One region of the Rhizobium sp. CIAT894 genome, then DNA from elsewhere that is predicted to be linked to it. Evidence: riboswitches for the same ligand, from Rfam matches in the RefSeq annotation. Region 1 holds a riboswitch; each other region holds the start of a gene.

Region 1 (4,816 bases):
CGCGCCGACAGGCCTTGCGAGGAAGCAGCCCACACATCCCGCGACGAGGCCGACAGGATCGCCTGCAGCACCACAGCCCCGTTCGCCTCCAGCACCGTCGGCTGCCGATCGGCGCCGGGTGCCGAGACGGCGAAGCCGGTCGTGTTGATCACGACATCGGGTTTCAACGCCGAAAACGCGCTTTCGAGAATGCCGGTCGAGACGGTATCCTTGAGGCTATAGGCAAAAACCGGCAGTGGCCTGAGACCCTGCGCCTGCAAGGCTTCGATCAGCGCTTCGATTGGCTGGGTTTCGCCGCTCTGCACGAGGGCGCGGTAGAAGCTGATGGCGATTGTCGGGGGTTCAAATCGCTCCTCCGCTACCATACCCCCCTCTGTCCTGCCGGACATCTCCCCCACAAGGGGGCAGATGTCCGGCAGGACAGAGGGGGGCATCCCACGTTCGACGCACGAAGGTCGCGCGACATGCGAACCGGCAACCCGCCGCCATTCCTCCACCCCGATCAGCCCCCGCCCCGGCCACCAGATACCGGCTTTCATCAGAGGCACCGCCGGCGCCGGCTTCTCCTCGCCCGACAGCATCGCCCCGGCATAATCGAGAAAGGCGCGCGCATTGGCGTCACCGCCCTCGATCAGATAGGCCCAGAGCGCATCGAGATCATCGGAGGCGATATTCGAAAAGGGCGCCAGCCCTGCATCCGGCCTGGCGTCACCCGGCAACACAGCAATCAGCGTGCCATTGCGAGCCGCACACGCATGCAGCGCCTCCAGCGCGTAGCGGAAATAGCTGGCGCCGCCGAGCGCACGCACGACGATGAACCTGGCGTGGCGCGCCGTGCGCTCGACATAGGTATCGACAGACATCGGATGCTTCAGGCTCATCAGGCTGGCGAGCCTTAATGTATGGCCGATCGCCCCACCGGCATGAGCCGCAGCGATTGCCGCAAGCTCGCTGTCGGCAGCCGACAGGAACAGGATATCGCCCGGCGTTTGCCCAAGGTCGATCGCCTCCTCGCCGTCGCTGATCGTTCCCTGTTGGGCCAGAAGCAGATGCATGGGTTTACGCCAGCGCCTCGATCGCCGCCCTCACCGCGCCCTCATCCATTTCGTGCAGGCCGATGACGACGAGGCGCGTGGCGCGCGTTTCGCCAGGGCCCCAGGCGCGGTCGAAATAATGGTCGATGCGACTGCCGACCGCCTGGAGCTGCAGGCGCATCGGCTTGCCCGAAACATCGACAAAGCCCTTGAGGCGCAGCACGTCATGCGTCGAGATGATTGTTTTCAGCGCCTCGACGAAACCGGCTGGATCGGCAACGGCGCCGAGTTCGACGACGAAGCTGTCGAATTCATCGTGATCGTGCGGCGCGCCGTCCTCATGCTCCAGCTCGTGATGCGACTTGCGGTTGGCGATATCATCCTCCGTGCCGATGCCGAGGCCGAGCAGGACGCCGGCCGGCACTTCGCCGTTTTTCGCCTCGATCATCACCGGCTTGCGCGCGGTGCGGGAAGCGACTTCGTCACGGACGCGGCCAAGGCCGGCGACGTCGATCAGGTCTGTTTTGTTGAGCACGATGAGATCGGCGCAAGTGAGCTGATCCTCGAACAACTCCTCGATCGGGCTTTCGTGATCGAGCGATTCATCCTCGGCGCGCCGCGCATCGACGGCATCATGGTCGTCGGCGAAGCGGCCGGCGGCAACAGCCGCGCTGTCCACCACCGTGACGACGCCGTCGACGGTCACCTGGGTGCGAATGTCGGGCCAGTTGAAGGCGGCCACCAGCGGCTGCGGCAAGGCAAGCCCCGAGGTTTCGATGACGATATGGTCGGGCCGCTGCTCCCGTTCCAGAAGCTTCGTCATCGTCGGAATGAAATCGTCGGCAACGGTGCAGCAGATGCAGCCATTGGTGAGCTCGATGATATCGTCCTCGGTGCAGTTCTCAGCGCCGCAGCCTTTCAGCACCTCGCCATCGACACCGAGATCGCCGAACTCGTTGATGATGAGCGCAATCTTCTTGCCCCCGGCATTGGTGAGCAGGTTGCGGATCATCGTCGTCTTGCCGGCGCCGAGGAAGCCGGTGATGACGGTTGCGGGAATCTTCTGCTGGTTCATGGATTTAACCCTTCATTTTCAGCGGCAGGCCCGCCGCGATAAAATAGACTTCGGCGGCCTTCGCCGCGATCGATTGGTGCAGCCGGCCGGCATGATCGCGAAAATCCCGCGCCATGCGATTGTCAGGCACGATGCCGAGGCCGACCTCGTTGGAAACGAAAACGAGCCGCGCCTTCGCGTCAGGCAGGAAATCAGCGAGCGCTGTAAACTCCGCTGTCATATCCCGCTCCTCCATCATCAGATTGGTGACCCAGAGCGTCAGGCAGTCGATCAGCACGATACGCCCCTCGCCGTCGATGGCGGCAAGCTTGCCGACGAGATCGAGCGGCTCCTCATGCGTCGTCCAGGAAGGGCCGCGGTCGGCCCTGTGCTGGGCAATGCGCGCCTGCATCTCGTCGTCCCATGCCCTCCCGGTCGCGAGATAGTGGCGGTCGAGGCCGGTTGAAACGACAAGGTTTTCGGCGAAGCGGGATTTGCCGGAGCGTGCGCCGCCGAGGATAAAGGTGGTGTTGGTGGAAGCGATCGTCATACGCCAGCGCCCCCGCTAGAGAGGGCGCGGCGGTGCCACATCCCTCTTCTCCCCAGCGGGGAGAAGGTGCCGGCAGGCGGTTGAGGGGGTGAACGGCGAAGCCGCGAATGCACTGAGCACAAGCGAAGGGCAAAATGACGGGGGCGCCGTCCGCCCCCCTCATCCGACCCTTCGGGCCACCTTCTCCCCGCGGGGGAGAAGGGGAAATCCATGCGCACCGCACCAGGCCGCACCGAATTCAATCGTTCAGCCAAAACAACCTCCGTGCTGGCAGCGGGACTCTTGCCCAAGGGTGGGCTCCTCGCCCGGCACGAATGGCAGGTCTCCTGGCTCGCGGTTATCGGCCGCGATCGGGGCGGACCGGACACCGGTCGCCCCTGATCGTGCCAGCAGATCTGCCTCGCCTTCCCGGCCGCATCGGTGAAGAGGTGGACGATTCGTAGAGATAGAGGCGTCCGACCCCGGTTGATCACCATGCATGTCCAGTGGCTTTTCCGGCATGTCGCCCATCCGGCCCGCCTGCGCCATTGCAAGGGTCGGCCGGAAGCGCTCGATGCCGGATGGAAGACCCTGACCGCTCTACAGTCGCGGGGTCGGCTGTGATGAAGGCGCCCGGCTTGGGTCCGCCCCGTCACATTCCCTTTTCATCCGGAAGGGCGCTACACCGATCCGGAACCATCCGTTGAGGGATGGTTAGGCAAGCCCGGGGGTGAAGTCAACCGGCCTTGGCGGCCGGCAAACCGCCGGCAAGGTGGAATGGTCACCCAAACACGACTTACTCCACCAGAAATATCGTCTTTTATCAGAGGCTTACGTCATAAATATTTGACCCTCACGCCGGCTTTTCGCCGCAATTGCACGGCAAGCGGACTGCGCCACCGCCCTTGACCGGGTCTCTCCCCGCCTAGTTGTCTAGCCATGCTTATGAAATTGGATCGGCGCCGTCTGCGCGCGCTGCGTATTTTCTTTGATCCGGAGCGGCTGCGTGCGCTGACCCGACGCAGCGAGGTCGGCCTGTCGCTCGCGGGCGCCATCGTCGGCATCGCCTCGGGCCTTGCCGTCACCGCCATGAGCTTCGTCTCCAATGAATTGCACCAGCTGGTCTTCGGCATATCAGACGATGAAAGGCTGAGCTCGTCTGCCATCGACGACAAGCTGCTGCTGCTCGCTGCCCCCGTCGCCGGCGGCATCCTGCTTGGACTGCTGCTTTTCATCCTGGCGAAGCGACGCAAGAAGCCGATGGTCGATCCGATCGAGGCCAATGCGCTGCATGGCGGCCGCCTGTCCTTGACCGACAGCATCATCGTTGCCGTGCAGAACCTGATCTCCAACGGTTTCGGCGCCTCCGTCGGGCTGGAAGCCGGCTATACCCAGCTTGCCGCCGGCCTCGCCTCGAAATTCGGCCTGAAGCTGCAGCTTCGTCGCTCGGACCTGCGCGTGCTCGTCGGCTGCGGCGCGGCCGGCGCCATCGCCGCCGCCTTCAACGCGCCGCTGACCGGCGCCTTCTATGCCTTCGAGCTGATCATCGGCACGTATACGATCGTGTCGCTGACGCCGGTCGTCACCTCCGCCCTCGTGTCCACGCTCGTCGCAAGACTGCTTGCTGAGGGCGATTTCACCATCGATATCGGCAGCTTCGGTTCGGTCGTGCCGGCCGACTACGTCCCGGCGCTGCTGCTCGGCGTCTTCTGCGCCGGCGTCGGCATCCTCATCATGCAGGGCGTCGCCTTCATCGAGGAACTGGCGCGCAAGAGCTCTATCGCCCCGCCCTTCCGCCCGGCGCTGGGCGGCATCATCGTCGGGCTTCTCGCGATGATCTCGCCGCAGGTGCTCTCGGCCGGCCACGGCGCCCTGCATCTCAATTTGTCCCGTGATGTCGCGATCCCGGCGCTGATCGGCCTCTTTCTGTTGAAATCGCTGGCCTCGGCGATCTCGATCGGCTCCGGCTTCAGGGGCGGCCTGTTCTTCGCCTCGCTGTTCATGGGCGCCCTGCTCGGCAAGCTCTTTGCCTATTGCGGCCCCTATTTCGCCGATGCGACGTTGACGCCTGCGATCTATGCCGTGGTCGGCATGAGTTCGCTTGCCGTCGCCGTCATCGGCGGGCCGCTCACGATGACCTTCCTGGCACTCGAAATCACCGGCGATTTCCCAATCACAGCGCTGGTGCTCGCCGCCGTT
Region 2 (4,816 bases), 1.4 Mb from region 1:
GTCCCTGGTGGCAGAGCAAGAAGGGCCGGCTGACGATCTTCTCGGGTGCAGCGCTCATTGCCGCTTATGCGATCGGCCATCTGGTGCCGGCGATCGGATCCTATGCCTTCATCATCGCCATGCTGGTCGGCCTGGTGCCGATCGCGCGGCGCGCGGTCATGGCGGCTCTCTCCGGCACGCCGTTTTCGATCGAGATGCTGATGACGATCGCCGCCGTCGGCGCCGTCATCATCAATGCGGGGGAGGAGGCGGCGACCGTCGTATTCCTGTTCCTCGTCGGCGAGCTGCTGGAGGGCGTGGCGGCCGGCAAGGCGCGCGAAAGCATCCAGTCGCTGACGACGCTGGTGCCGAAGAATGCCTTGCTCGAAGACAATGGCCAGACGCGGGAAGTGCCGGCGGAAAGTCTCGCTGTCGGCGCCATCATCATGGTGCGTCCGGGCGACCGCATCTCGGCCGACGGCATTATCATCTCGGGCGAGAGTGCGATCGACGAGGCGCCGGTAACGGGTGAGAGCACGCCGGTGCGCAAGGGTATTGATGCCGTCGTTTTTGCCGGAACGGTGAATGGCGATGCGGTGCTCAGGGTTCGCGTCACGGCGGCCGCTGCCGACAATACCATTGCCCGCGTCGTCAAGCTGGTGGAGGAGGCGCAGGAATCGAAGGCGCCGACGGAACGTTTCATCGATCGGTTCTCGCGTTATTACACGCCCGGCGTGGTCGTGGTCGCAGCCCTTGTTGCGGTCTTGCCGCCGCTGCTGCTCGGCGGTTTGTGGAGTGAATGGGTCTATAAGGGCCTTGCCATCCTGCTGATCGGCTGCCCTTGCGCGCTCGTCATTTCGACGCCGGCGGCGATCGCCGCCTCGCTTTCGGCGGGTGCGCGGCGCGGGCTGCTGATGAAGGGCGGCGCCGTCCTGGAAACGCTCGGCAAGGTGACGATGGTCGCCTTCGACAAGACCGGCACGCTGACGGAAGGCAAGCCTCAAGTGACCGACATCGTTTCCTTCGGATTGAGCGAAGCGCAGATCTTGTCGCGCGCGGCGGTGCTGGAGCAGGGCTCCAGCCACCCCTTGGCGCTGGCGATCCTCAACCGCGCCAAGGCCGACGGCCTTCCCGTGCCGCCGGCCTTCGAACTGGAAGCACTGCCGGGCAAGGGTGTCAGCGGCAAGGCCGGCGGTCAGACGCTGGACCTGTTGTCGCCGTCCGCAGCCCGCGAGCGCGGAGCACTCGACGGCGAAAAGGATGCGCGCATTACTGTTTTGAACGATGAAGGCAAGAGTGTCTCGGTGCTGCTCGTCGATGGTGTTGCGGCCGGCCTGATCGCCATGCGCGACGAGCCGCGCGAGGATGCGCAGGCCGGGCTCACCGCCCTGAAATCGGCCGGCGTCAAGGCAATGATGCTGACGGGCGACAACAGGCGGACGGCGGCAGCGGTTGCCGGCATGCTCGGCATCGACTGGCGTGGCGAGATGATGCCGGAGGACAAGCAGCAAGTCGTCGGCGAATTGAAGCACCAGGGCTTCATCGTCGCCAAGGTCGGCGACGGCATCAACGACGCTCCGGCGCTGGCCGCTGCCGATATCGGCATCGCCATGGGCGGCGGCACCGATGTGGCGCTGGAGACGGCGGATGCCGCCGTGCTGCATGGACGTGTCGGCGATGTGGCGCGGATGATCGAACTGTCCAAACGCACGATGCGCAACATCCTGCAGAATATCACCATCGCGCTCGGGCTGAAGGGGGTGTTCCTGGTGACGACGATCGCCGGCATTACCGGGCTCTGGCCGGCGATTCTCGCCGATACCGGCGCCACCGTGCTGGTGACGATCAACGCGCTCAGGCTGCTTCGCGTAAAGGGATGAATGTTTTTCCGGTGGCGGCGTGAAGACTGCTGCCGGTTCGGGCCTGATCGAGAATTGAAAATAGCGGAGCCGATCCTCAGTCAGGCCGGCTCTCGGTTTGCCGACAAAGTCTCCTCCTTCATGCTCGGCCGTGTGCCGAGCATCTAACTACGGTAATTTCCTGACGGGAAAACGTTTATTTTCAAATACTTAATTGATCGTGCGTAGATCCTCGGCACAAGGCCTGGGATGACGTCAAGGGTTTTGCTGTGGTTTGTCAGCAGCCTGGGAGCCGACCAGGCTGGCCTGCTCATCACGGCCTTCTCCACAGTTCGTTTTGTTTAAGCCTTTATTATCCATGTTTTTCACAGGAACGCAGCGATTTCAAACCTGCCGTAACGCGATGCGCAAACCACCCGTTGACGCGATTTTTGATTCAGATACTATATCTAGTGTTCAAGGTTCCTTCGATTCGTCAGGATCGCGGGCTAAGACGGGAATACGGTGCGTTTCGCCATGACGGCGCAACAAGGCCGGAGCTGCCCCCGCAACTGTGAGCGGCGAGCAACTGTCCGATTTCAGGTCACTGAGGCATGATGCCTTGGGAAGGCTGGGGCAGGGTGCTTCGACCCGCAAGCCAGGAGACCTGCCTTGAACGAGATGTCCACGGGCGGGGTGTCCGGAAGGTCGCGCGCATGAAGCGGAAGGATCCGCGACTGTTGCTCTGCCCCGAACGTCCGCATGAGCAGTTCGGGGTTGAAGTCATGTCCACAACATCAAGGCCGCCGTCCGCGCAAATCCCGAAAGGGATCGTATCGGGCGTTTAAACCGCCGACTTTGCCAGATCAGCATCAAGCGTTGCCCCGGACGTCGCAAGGCGCCCGATCCCAGTATTGCGTCCTGAATTCTTTGACATCACGAGGAAGATGATGAGCGTTACCGTCTATAGCAAACCTGCTTGCGTCCAATGCACCGCCACTTATCGCGCCCTCGACCGCCTGGGCGTTGATTACGATATCGTCGATATCTCGCAGGATGCCGAAGCGCTCGATCGCGTCCGCAGCCTTGGCTACATGCAGGCGCCCGTCGTCATTGCCGGCGAGCGGCATTGGGCGGGTTTCCGTCCCGACATGATCAGCGCGCTCTCCTGACCGGAAAACGGCGATGGGGCTGATCGTCTATTATTCCAGCCGATCGGAGAACACCCATCGATTCGTCGCCAAGCTCGGGATGCACGCGGTGCGCATTCCTTCTAGCGGCGCAGAGGCGTTCCATATCGGCGAACCCTTCGTTCTCATCGTACCGACCTATAGCGGCGACGGTGGCAAGGGTGCCGTTCCCAAGCAGGTGATCCGTTTCTTGAACGATGCGGAGAATCGAGGACGCATCCGGGGCGTGATTGCCGCGGGCAACAGCAATTTCGGCGAGACATACGGGCTCGCCGGCGACGTGATTTCGCGCAAATGCCAGGTGCCCTACCTCTACAGGTTCGAGCTCATGGGCACGGCCGAGGATGTCGCCAACGTCAAACACGGAATGGAACGATTTTGGACACGGGAACAACTCTGACGCGGGATGTGGGCGCAAAACCGCATAACACTTTTGCTCATCCCGCCGGCGAACGCCCTTTGAAAGCGGCGGAAACGCTCGACTATCACGCGCTGAACGCGATGCTGAACCTCTATGACGACGAGGGCAGGATCCAGCTCGACAAGGACCGCATGGCGGCGAAGCAGTATTTCCTGCAGCATGTGAACCAGAACACCGTGTTCTTTCACAATCTCCGGGAAAAGCTCGATTACCTCGTGACCGAAGGTTATTACGAGCAGGAGGTTCTCGACCAGTATTCCTTCAATTTCGTCCGCGACCTGTTCGACCAGGCCTATGCCAGGAAATTCCGGTTCCCGACCTTCCTCGGCGCTTTCAAATATTACACCAGCTACACGCTGAAGACATTCGACGGGAAGCGCTATCTCGAGCGCTACGAAGACCGTATCTGCATGGTGGCGCTGACCTTGGCGCGGGGCGACGAAGCCCTTGCCCGCGATATGGTCGACGAGATCATTTCCGGCCGTTTCCAGCCGGCGACGCCGACCTTCCTCAATGCCGGCAAGAAACAGCGCGGTGAACTGGTTTCCTGCTTCCTGCTGCGGGTCGAGGATAATATGGAATCGATCGGCCGGTCGATCAATTCGGCGTTGCAATTGTCGAAGCGCGGCGGCGGCGTGGCGCTGTCGCTGACGAACATCCGCGAGGCCGGCGCGCCGATCAAACAGATCGAGAACCAGTCGTCAGGCATTATTCCGGTGATGAAACTCTTGGAAGACAGTTTCTCCTATGCCAACCAGCTCGGCGCGCGCCAGGGTGCGGGTGCCGTCTATCTTAACGCCCATCACCCCGACATCATGCGTTTCCTCGATACCAAGCGGGAAAATGCCGATGAGAAGATCCGCATCAAGACGCTGTCGCTCGGCGTCGTCGTGCCTGACATCAGCTTCGAACTCGCCAGGAATAATGAGGACATGTACCTGTTCTCGCCCTATGACGTGGAGCGTGTCTACGGCGTGCCCTTCACCGAGATTTCGGTGACGGAAAAGTACCGGGAGATGGTGGCGGACGCCCGCATCTCGAAGAAGAAGATCAAGGCGCGTGAATTCTTCCAGGTGCTCGCCGAGATCCAGTTCGAGAGCGGCTATCCCTACATCATGTTCGAGGACACGGTGAACCGGGCAAACCCGGTTGCGGGTCGCATCTCGATGAGCAATCTCTGCTCGGAGATCCTGCAGGTGAGCGAGGCGAGCGACTACAATGACGACCTCTCTTACAAGCACCTCGGAAAGGATATTTCCTGCAATCTCGGCTCGCTGAATATCGCCGCGGCCATGGATTCCACCGATTTCGGCAAGACGATCGAGACTTCGATCCGGGCGCTGACGGCGGTCTCCGATATGAGCCATATCGCCTCGGTTCCGTCGATC
Region 3 (4,816 bases), 1.0 Mb from region 1:
CATTTTCGGTGATCTCGACTTCCAGGCGCTGCGGCGGCAGCCGGCTCGCCGAGAGCACTTTGAGGATACGGGAGGCGAGCAGCCTGTCTTCCATCTGCACCGGCGAGACATTGAAGGACAGAGTTACGTGCTCCGGCCAGCCGAGCGCGTCGCTGCAGGCCTGGGCAAGCAGATCCTCGAAGAGGGCGGTGATCATGCCGGTTTCTTCGGCAATGTCGATGAAGACGGGCGGCGGGATGTTGACGCCGTCGTCGCCGATCCAGCGCGCCAAGGCTTCGAAGCCGCAGAGCTGGCCGGTCTTCAGGTCGATCAGCGGCTGATAGAAGGGTTTGATCGCCTTCTTGGAGATTGCCGCGCGCAGGCTGGTTTCCAGCGCGGCGCGTTCCGTCACCTTGTCCTGCATCGAGGCTTCGAAGACGAGAGAGTGATTGGGCCCGCGCGATTTCGCCTCGTACATGGCAAGGTCGGCGCGGTGAGCGGCATCCTCAAGCGGCTCGGCTCCCTCGGCCCAGCGGTCGTAGCCGACGCTGGCGCCGACTTCGACAGCAAAGCCGTCGATAAGGATCGGCCGGGTGACGGCCTGGATCAAAAGCTTGGCAAAATGCTCTTCGCGCTGTGCGGTCAGGCCGAAGGCGACGATGATGAATTCGTCACCGCCGAAGCGATAGACGCAATCGGCATTGCCGAGCGCGCAGATACGTTTTGCGACCTCGATCAGCAGGCCATCGCCGCCCTTGTGGCCAACGAGATCGTTGACTTTCTTGAAACCGTCGAGGTCGACGGAAAAGATAGTAACGTTGCGAGCCCAATTCTCGATCTCGGCTTCCTCATCCAGGATCGGCCGCGAGAGGAGCTTGCGCTCGAAGGCGTAGCGGTTCGGCAGTTTGGTCAGATGGTCGTGGGTCGCGGTCCAATCGGCCTTCGCCTGAGCGGCGTCGCGCAGGTCCATTTCCTTGCGCAGGTCGGCGATGCGCAGCACCGAATAGATGAAACTCATGGCGCCGGCGACGCCGAGGGCCAGGACGAGCTTGTCGGCGCCGTACTCACTGAAACCGATCATGAAGGTGACGAGGCCGTCGTCGAAGTGCAACAGCGCGCCGAGGAGCCAGAGGGTTACTCCGAACACCACAATCGACACACATTGCCGTCCGGCCCTGCTTTGGAAAAACGCCGGCATATCGCCTTCTCCATCTCCACCCTGCGCGGAATTATCACGAAAATCTGAAATGTTCGTTGAACTCAGGGGGCAAATTGTTGGAGGGGCGGCCTGTTGCGGCGCCATCGGGATGGCAGCCTTGCTGCGGCCGTTCGTCGGCTTTTTCGGGAGATCAAGGATCTTTCGGGTGCAATGGCGAAGGTGAGGGCTCGGGAAGAACGAGGGCGAGCGTGCTGTTGCATCGCTCGCCCTGTCTCGCTTTTCAGGCGGTGACGATCAGCAGCGGGACGCTGACGACCAGACCGACCAGAATTAGGGTGAACGTCGCAACCCGCATCAAACGCAGGCGCCGCGTACGTTCCCCACTCCAATCATATGCCATGTCTTCCATCTCCTTGGGACAAGGAAGTAGTCCCGGTCAAACCCGGTTCAATAGAGATGACGCGATTTGCTTGCGTAAGGCTGGATCGTATGAGGCATCTCTAATGCTGAAGGCGCAACGACCAGCGCCGCCCGTTGCTGGTCATGCGAATGACGGCGAGTGGCTCGACGTCGACGAGCCAGAAGGAGGAAAGCGGTGCGTGAAGCACATGCGCGATGGCTGCTCTTATGACGGATGCATGGGTAACGGCCACGACATGGCCGCCGAGTGTAGATTGCTCATCCATCCAGCCTGCGATGCGCGTGCGCAGATCGGCAATGCTCTCGCCGCCGTGCGGGGCAGCTTCCGGATCGCTCATCCACGCCATGAGGCCCTCCGGCTCTTCGGCCTCAATCGTTGTGATCGATCTGCCGGCCCAGCGGCCGTGGTCGCAATCGCAAAGCGCCTGATCTATCCGGGCTTCGAGGCGGAGCGCTTCCGTGGTCTGGCGGGCGCGCAAAGCGGGGCTCATGACGATACGATCGGCGCGGGGAGGGGCGGCCATCCTGCCTGCTTCCGCCATGGCCTTTTCTTCCAGCGGTTCGTCGAGCGGGAACAGGCCCTTGCGGCTTGCCGCCGTTGCGCCGTGGCAGATCCAGGTGAGGCGCGTGTTCACGGTCGTTCCGATCTCCGGATAGCGGTGGGGACAGCCTTTGCCGGCTTCGCGAAGTGTCGTTGACAGTTTCTTCGGCGAGCAGATATAACCGTGCTGTTGCGGGTTTGGAAGCCGGTGGAAATCCGGCGCGGTCGCGCCACTGTGACCAGCGTGTCGAAAGCTCTTCGTGCTGGAAGTCAGACCTTACCGCACAAACACTCTTTCGACTGAACGCGTCATTCCGGAGGAATACATGTCTGACACCACTTTCACGCCCGTCGCGGCACCGGCGCCAATCCCGCTCGGAGATATCCTGCCCTGGGCGATCTTCGGCGGTCTGCTGATGCTCATCGTTCTCTATTTCGTCGGCACCGAGGAAGGCGCGATGGCGTTGTTCAACGGCATGTATGTGCACGAATTCGTGCATGACGCCCGTCATCTCCTCGGCTTTCCCTGCCACTAAAGCGCATCGCGATCTTTCAGATTTGCTTCTCGCGCTTTAGGTCTTTGTTTTACGCATGTCGTTATCGTAAAACCGCTGCATAGTTTTGCGCGACATGCTTAGGGGAATACTGACATGGTTGGAAATCTTCTGCTTCGCGGCATGCTCGCGGGCGTGATTGCTGGCATTCTCGTTTTTGCCTTTGCCCATACCTTCGGCGAACCGCTCGTCGATGCGGCGATCGCCTTCGAGGAGGCGAGCGCCCAGGCGGCCGGCGAAGCCGCCGAACCTGAGATCGTCAGCCGGGCCACGCAGGCCGGTCCCGGCCTCTTCATCGGCGTCATGGCTTACAGCATCGCCGTCGGCGGGCTTTTTTCGCTTGCCTTCGCTTTCGTGCATGGCCGCCTCAGCAGCCTTTCGCCGCGCGGCACCTCGGTCGTCATCGCCGTCGCCGCCTTCGTGGCGATCGTGCTCGTTCCCGGCATCAAGTATCCGGCCAACCCGCCGGCGGTCGGCAATCCCGACACGATCGGCGTCAGGACCGAGCTATTCTTCCTGATGATCGTCGTCTCGCTTGCCGCGCTGATCGCCGCGGTTGCGCTGTCGCGCCGTCTTTCAGAACGTTTCGGTCTCTGGAACGGCGCGATCATCGCCGGTGTTGCCTATCTCATCTTCATCGGCCTCGTTCTCTATCTCTTGCCGCCGATCAACGAGGTGCCGGAGAATTTCTCGGCGCTGGTGCTTTGGCGGTTCCGCACGACAACGCTCGCCATGCACGCGATCCTCTGGGCAGCGCTCGGCCTTGCCTTCGGAGCGCTGGCCGAAAGGCAGTTCGCCGTCAAGGGTGGGCAGCGCGGACGGCCGGCGAGGGCATTTCGCTGAATGCATCCAAGGGCGCAGCCTGGTCTGCGCCCCGAACTTTCAGGGCGATCATGAGACGCGAGAGAACCGGGCTATTTTTGCCGACGACATTTGCCGTCATCGCCTGCCTTTTTATGATCGCCGGAAACTGCTTTGCGCATAGCCGCAGTGCCGGCGGCAATGCTACCGGTCTCGATGTTCCGGAAATTTCCCATGGCGAGATGGCGGTGATTTCAGACTATCGCCGTGGGATCATCGACCTCGCATCCCGTGCAGTCGATACCAACGAACCATTCCGCCGCATCCTGAACTATGCCGAAATCCAATATTCCTATTGCCTGTGGGGCAGAGTGCCCGGCAGCGTGACGGATGAGGAAAGTCCGTTCAACGAATGCGCCCATGCCTATCTCGCGGCGACGAAGGCGGTGCTGATGGCGATGCGGGAGATGCCGCGGGAGGCGCCTGCCGCAGGAGAAATCATCTCCGCCATTGATGTCGACATGGTGCGGCGCGGTCTTGCGCTCGTCACCTGCCAGTTCAGCGGCGAGGCTTTCAACACGGCCGACATCATCAAGCCGCGCTGGAGCAGGATACCGCTTCATTTCGCCAGCATGGCGTCGCTGACTGGGCTCGCCGCCTTGTTGGGGCTTGCCATCCTGGCGCTTCGCCGTTTCCTGTAGCCTAAGGCTCAGTCGTCGGAATAACGCTGCTCGCGCCACGGATCGCCAAGCATGTGGTAGCCGTTCTTTTCCCAAAAACCGGCCACATCTTCGGGCATCAGCTCGATGCGACGCAGCCATTTGGCGCTTTTCCAGAAATAGAGATGCGGCACGACGAGGCGCATCGGGCCGCCGTGATCCGCCGTCAGCGGCAGGCCCTCCCATGATGTCGCGAGAATGGCGTCCTCGGCGGCAAAATCGGCAAGCGGCAGGTTGGTGGTATAGCCGTCATAGCTCGTCAGCATGACGTAAGCTGCTTCTGGTTTCGGCATGGCGCGGTCGAGTAGATCGCGCGTCGAAACGCCCTTCCATCTGTTGTCGTAGCGCGACCAGGTGGTGACGCAGTGAATATCGCTGATATTGCTGCTCTGCTCGATCGCCTGGAAATCGGCCCAGGTGAGGGTAAGAGTGGTTTCAACCAGGCCGCGCAGCTCAAGCCGCCAGCTTTCGGTGGAAACGACGGGCTGCTGGCCGAGATCGAGCACCGGCCAGTTCTTGACGAGATGCTGGCCGGGCGGCAGGCGCTCGGCGTCGGGACGGCTGATGCGGCCGGTCAGGAACTTGCCCTCTGCCGCCCAGCGGCGCTTGGAGCTGGTGAGCTTGCTGTCGGCGGGTGTCTGGT
Region 4 (4,816 bases), 130 kb from region 1:
AGAGATAGACATCCGGCCAGCGCACGCCGCTGAGCGAACCCAGAAGCCAGAACAGTATGCCGCGCGCCTGCTCGGCATTCGCCGATGTCGTGACGATATAAGAGGTCAGCGCATTGAAGAGCTGCGAGCCGGCGACGCCGCACAGGATGATGCGCTCGCCGGTTCCCCCAACCCCCGTCGCCAGGAAGCCGACCAGCAAAAAGGCGACGACTGCACCGATGAAGGCGCCGCTCGACAGGCCGAGAACACCGTAGCCGAAGCCGAGGATCATCACGCAGACAGCCCCCGTCGAGGCGCCGGCGGAGATGCCGAGCACATAGGGTTCGGCCAGCGGATTGCGTAGCAGCGCCTGCAGCACGGCGCCGCAGAGCGAGAGCGACGCGCCGGCGCTGGCAGCAACCAGTGCCCGGCTCAGCCGATAATCCCAAACGATGCCCTGGTGAATACGGCTGAGTTCGAATTGCGTGCCGAACAGCCGGTTGGAGACCGCCTCCGCTGTGGTCGCCAGCGGGATCGCGATCTCGCCGATCGAAACGGCAAGGCTGATCATCAGCCCGAGAAGAAGGAAGGCAGCAATGGTGAGCGCGCCGAGCGCCCACCATCCCTGCTGCCTGACCGACATTGCCGTCACTGCGACAGGCCGAAGGACTTGATGCCCTCCGCCAATGTCTCGATGCCGTCGATCGTGCGGATCGTCGGGTTCATCGATTGCGCGTCCATCATCACGAAGTGCTTGTTCTTGACCGCATCCAGTTCCTTGACGACAGGATCGTTCTGGAGGAAATCGATCTTCACCTTGGGATCGTCGGCGGCGTAGCGGCGCCGGTCCATGGTGGCGAGCACGATGACGGCGGGGTTCGCCTCGGAAATGGTTTCCCAGCCGACCAGCGGCCATTCCTCCTCGGTCGTGACGACATTCCTGGCGCCGATCGTCTTCAGGATATAGGCAGGCGCGCTGTTCTTGCCAGCAATGAAGGCGTCGCCATTGACCTCCTTGCTGGAGAACCAGAAGACGACCGGCAGGTTCTTGCCCGCTGCGCCCGATATCGAAGCCACAGCATCGGCCTCGCGCTTCTTCAGCTCGGAGATCAGCGCATCGCCGCGCTCCTTCACGTCGAAAATTTCAGAGAGTTCGGCGATTTCACGATAGATCAGCTCCATCGTGAACAGCTCCTTGCGCACGCCGTCGCCGCCATCGGTGTTGACCTTGGCGACGCAATCAGCCGGCGAAAGATAGGTGTTGATGCCGAGATCCTCGAACTGCTCGCGCTTGCCGACCGAGCCCTGCGCGCCGACATGCCATTCGAACTCGGCCGCCACCAGGTCGGGCTCTTGCCCGACGACGGATTCGAAGCTCGGATCATTGTCGGCAAGACGCTTTATCTTGCTGTTGGCGTCGGCATATTGCGGCAGCACCGGACCGACCCAGACGGCCGTGCCTGTGATTTTCTCGGCAAGGCCAAGCGAGAAGAGAATTTCGGTCATGCCCTGGCCGATCGAAACGATCTTCGACGGCGCCTTCTGGAACGTTACTTGTTGACCGCAATTGGTGATGGTCAAAGGATATTGGGTGGCGGCAAGGCTCGGTGCCGCAAGGCCGATCAGCCCGAAGGCAAATGTCATGGTGGCGAGAATCTGGCGCATGAAAAACCTCGATTGAAGGGAAAAAGTACGGTTATGCCGCACATGCGGCCGAAGGCACGCTGAGACGTGCGCTAACCGCAGGAGGCCCAATCGAGACGGATGCATGCCGGAATTCGGCGAAGGTTCAGAAGGTCAATCATGTCTGCTCCTTGTCCGGGCATCCCCGCCCGGTTGATTGGATCGTGATTGACGGCAGGTCTCCTGGCTTGCGGATATCCGTCGTTTCATCCGCCTTCCCGCGATATATCGCAGTGGCGGGGCTATCAGCCCTTCAGAGATGGCCGGTCGCTGGCCACAGCTGAGATGATCGACAATCCGCTTACAGTTGCGGGGGCAGCCACGGTCTCGGTCCCTACTGGGTCGTCCTCACCGTGTTCCCTATTAATCCCCTTGGAGTCATCTTCAGGGAACCGTCACACCCAGTTACGTCGCCGGCCTGGGCGACGTCAATGATTATTGCGGGGATAGGGTTGGGGTGGGTGAGAAATGGCGACGGAACGGGGAGCGCTGTTGGCCGGTGCAATGCCAGCATCCTCGCCTCCTCAGGATACGGCGTTCGTAAGCGTTAGCGCCGCCTTCTCAGTTCCAGCTATCGCGGGCGCGGCATCCGCCAACGCCCCTCATGCTGAGGTGCGCAGCCCGCAAGGGCGAAGCCTCGAAGCACGCGCCGCAGCGCTGCTCCCCCGCGTTCCTACAACGCATCCAGCGGGATCTTCAGATACCGCCGGCCGTTCTCCTCCGGCTCCGGCAATCTGCCTCCCCGAATATTCACCTGCAGCGCGTGCAGCATCAGCTTCGGTTTCGGCAGCGTACGGTCTCGCGCCTGGCGCAACGCCACGAAGCCGGCCTCGTCGATGCCTGATATATGCGGATTGGCGCGCTTCTGGGCGGCTATCGTGCTTTCCCAGCGCGGGTGGCGGCCGCCAGGCTGATAGTCGTGGCCGGAAAAGAGCCGGGTCTCCTCGGGCAGCGACAGGATGGCCTGGATCGAGCGCCAGAGGGCGCTGGCGCTGCCGCCGGGAAAATCGGTGCGCGCCGTGCCGGAATCCGGTGTGAATACAGTGTCGTGCACGAAGGCGGCGTCGCCGATGACATAGGTCACCGAGGCAAGCGTATGGCCGGGCGAGAACATCACGTGGGCTTTAAGCCCGCCGATCTCGAAAGTGTCGCCATCGGCAAACAGCCGGTCCCATTGCGAGCCGTCGGTTTCGAGTGCCGGCCAGTTGTAGATTTCCTTCCAGAGCACCTGGACGTCGGTGACATGGGCGCCGATCGCCGTCGGTGCGCCGGTCTTTCCTTTGAGGTAGTGCGCGGCGGAGAAATGATCGGCATGCGGATGCGTGTCGAGAATCCACTCGACCGCCAGTTCCTCGCTTTCGATATAAGCGAGGATGGCATCGGCGTTGGAAGTTCCCGTCGCCCCCGACATCTCGTCGAAATCGAGCACCGGGTCGATGATGGCGCAGCCTTTCGTCGCGGGATCGGAAACGACATATTGCACGCTGCATGTGTGAGGTTCGAAGAAGGCCTTCACCGCGGGCGCCTGCCCTGCCCGCTTCTCCAGCCAGCGGCGTGCGCCGGCAAGATCGAAGCCGAGGTTTTGACCGAAGGCTTGAACATCCCCGGCCTTCATGCGCCCATCCAGCACCTCGCCCAGCGCGTAGAGCGTCAGCGCCCGTGTGCCGCTCTTGCAATGGGCGACGACCGGTCCCTTCGCCTCGGCCATCGCCGCCTGGAAGGCGCGGATATCGGCCTCGGTGATTTCGGCCCCCTTCACCGGCACGAAGCTGTAGGCGAGCCCGGCGGCGGCGGCGGAAGCCTTCTCCGCGGCATTGCCGGGTTGCCCCGGCTCCTCGCCATCCGGCCGGTCATTGATGACGGCGGTAAAGCCGTCTGCTGCAAAAGCGGCAAAACCGGCGGCATCGGGCTGCCCCGCGACCGATATCAGCTCATTGACCCTCACGGATGTCATCGAAGCCCCCGCGCTGCCTTGGTCAGGCATTATCGCATGTATATCGTCACAATCTCACAAGTATATTGCCGAGCGCAAGAATAGAACGCTTGGCATGCCCGCGCTTACCGACCGCTGGGCAAGCCAGATCGTGCCGGCGAGAGACGCTTCCCAAACTCCCGCCCGGCCTGGCTCCCCGGTCAACACGACAGCGTCGCGGCACCCCTCCGTCCTTCGAAGCTTCGGCCTTTGAGTCGGGTCGTTGGCACACCGCAGAATCTGCCGGTGACACAAGCCGCGCCCTCTCCGCCCTCATCTTGAGGTGCCTCGGAGGGGCCTCGAAGAACGAGGGTGGCCCCGATTGAGGATTCGGTTTCGCACCCTGATTGACTCCTCAGAAAAATCCAATATTCATTCAAGCAAAAGTTGAGGATTTATAGTGAAAAGCATTTTTTCATACTTGCTATTGGCAACCGCAGCAATTTCTCTTTCGAACTGCACCACAACCTCCGACAGCTTCAGGCAAAAGTCCAAATCGATAACAGCGCTCAGTGGTGAAAAGACAAAAATAGGCCAGACCTGGCATATCAATGACGATTGCAGCCACGCCGATTATCCGGCGACGCATATCTTGGAACAGCCCAAGCATGGCCGTCTCCAGATTGTCCACGAACCGGTATTTCCCGGCGCAACCGGAAAGCTGGCGAAATGCCGGACGGTTAAGGTTGGAGGCGTGGTTGGATATTATACACCGGAGCCAGGCTACATCGGCAGTGACAGGTTCGTTCTGAGATCGCCCTACGGGTACGGGAAGATCCAGGAGACCGTGATGAACGTAAACGTCATCAAATAGCCGGACCGAGCGCTGAAAACCTCTCCCTAAAGCCGGAGGCCTGATGGCTCGATGTCAGTCGCAGAATCCACTACTGCGACTGACATTTCAAACCGTGCTCCAAAGTCGCTAGACGCGACTCTCTCCGCCAACATCGGCTGACGCGGCAACCAGCGCGTCGCCAACCTCGCCGGGCAGCAACATATTATGATACGCCCTGCCCGCCCCGATCGTCGGCAGGCGCGGCGAGTTCTGCGACGCGGCAGTCGAACAGAACAGGCAGATCCACCTCGATCATCTCCAGGATCGCATCGTCGAGTTCGGCGGGTTTCTCGCAGCGAATCCCGTGTCCGCCATAGGCTTCGGCAAGCTTCACGAAATCCGGGTTT

Evidence for each region. A riboswitch is a leader RNA that binds a small molecule or an ion and turns the genes downstream of it on or off. The one in region 1 is predicted to bind cobalamin.
Region 2: linked by a shared signal. The riboswitch ahead of nrdH (glutaredoxin-like protein NrdH) and the one ahead of cobU (bifunctional adenosylcobinamide kinase/adenosylcobinamide-phosphate guanylyltransferase) in region 1 are both predicted to bind cobalamin.
Region 3: linked by a shared signal. The riboswitch ahead of RHEC894_RS17765 (CbtB domain-containing protein) and the one ahead of cobU (bifunctional adenosylcobinamide kinase/adenosylcobinamide-phosphate guanylyltransferase) in region 1 are both predicted to bind cobalamin.
Region 4: linked by a shared signal. The riboswitch ahead of RHEC894_RS13430 (ABC transporter substrate-binding protein) and the one ahead of cobU (bifunctional adenosylcobinamide kinase/adenosylcobinamide-phosphate guanylyltransferase) in region 1 are both predicted to bind cobalamin.

What each region holds. Positions count from the first base shown of each region.
Region 1 is NZ_CP020947.1:2,565,104-2,569,919, forward strand. Features, by position in the region: gene cobN (cobaltochelatase subunit CobN) at 1-1,055, opposite strand, end outside; gene cobW (cobalamin biosynthesis protein CobW) at 1,060-2,109, opposite strand; gene cobU (bifunctional adenosylcobinamide kinase/adenosylcobinamide-phosphate guanylyltransferase) at 2,114-2,638, opposite strand; cobalamin riboswitch at 2,937-3,333, opposite strand; gene RHEC894_RS12745 (chloride channel protein) at 3,557-4,816, shown strand, end outside.
Region 2 is NZ_CP020947.1:3,935,373-3,940,188, reverse strand. Features, by position in the region: gene RHEC894_RS19345 (heavy metal translocating P-type ATPase) at 1-1,859, shown strand, start outside; cobalamin riboswitch at 2,281-2,507, shown strand; gene nrdH (glutaredoxin-like protein NrdH) at 2,768-2,989, shown strand; gene nrdI (class Ib ribonucleoside-diphosphate reductase assembly flavoprotein NrdI) at 3,003-3,407, shown strand; gene nrdE (class 1b ribonucleoside-diphosphate reductase subunit alpha) at 3,386-4,816, shown strand, end outside.
Region 3 is NZ_CP020947.1:3,589,653-3,594,468, reverse strand. Features, by position in the region: gene RHEC894_RS17775 (bifunctional diguanylate cyclase/phosphodiesterase) at 1-1,177, opposite strand, end outside; gene RHEC894_RS17770 (histidine phosphatase family protein) at 1,639-2,193, opposite strand; adenosylcobalamin (AdoCbl) riboswitch at 2,271-2,427, shown strand; gene RHEC894_RS17765 (CbtB domain-containing protein) at 2,426-2,635, shown strand; gene RHEC894_RS17760 (CbtA family protein) at 2,750-3,496, shown strand; gene RHEC894_RS17755 (hypothetical protein) at 3,547-4,155, shown strand; gene RHEC894_RS17750 (sulfite oxidase-like oxidoreductase) at 4,164-4,816, opposite strand, start outside.
Region 4 is NZ_CP020947.1:2,694,813-2,699,628, forward strand. Features, by position in the region: gene RHEC894_RS13425 (iron ABC transporter permease) at 1-622, opposite strand, end outside; gene RHEC894_RS13430 (ABC transporter substrate-binding protein) at 628-1,644, opposite strand; cobalamin riboswitch at 1,818-2,074, opposite strand; gene blh (bifunctional sulfur transferase/dioxygenase Blh) at 2,336-3,616, opposite strand; gene RHEC894_RS13440 (hypothetical protein) at 4,035-4,448, shown strand; partial or broken gene ilvB (biosynthetic-type acetolactate synthase large subunit) at 4,557-4,816, opposite strand, start outside.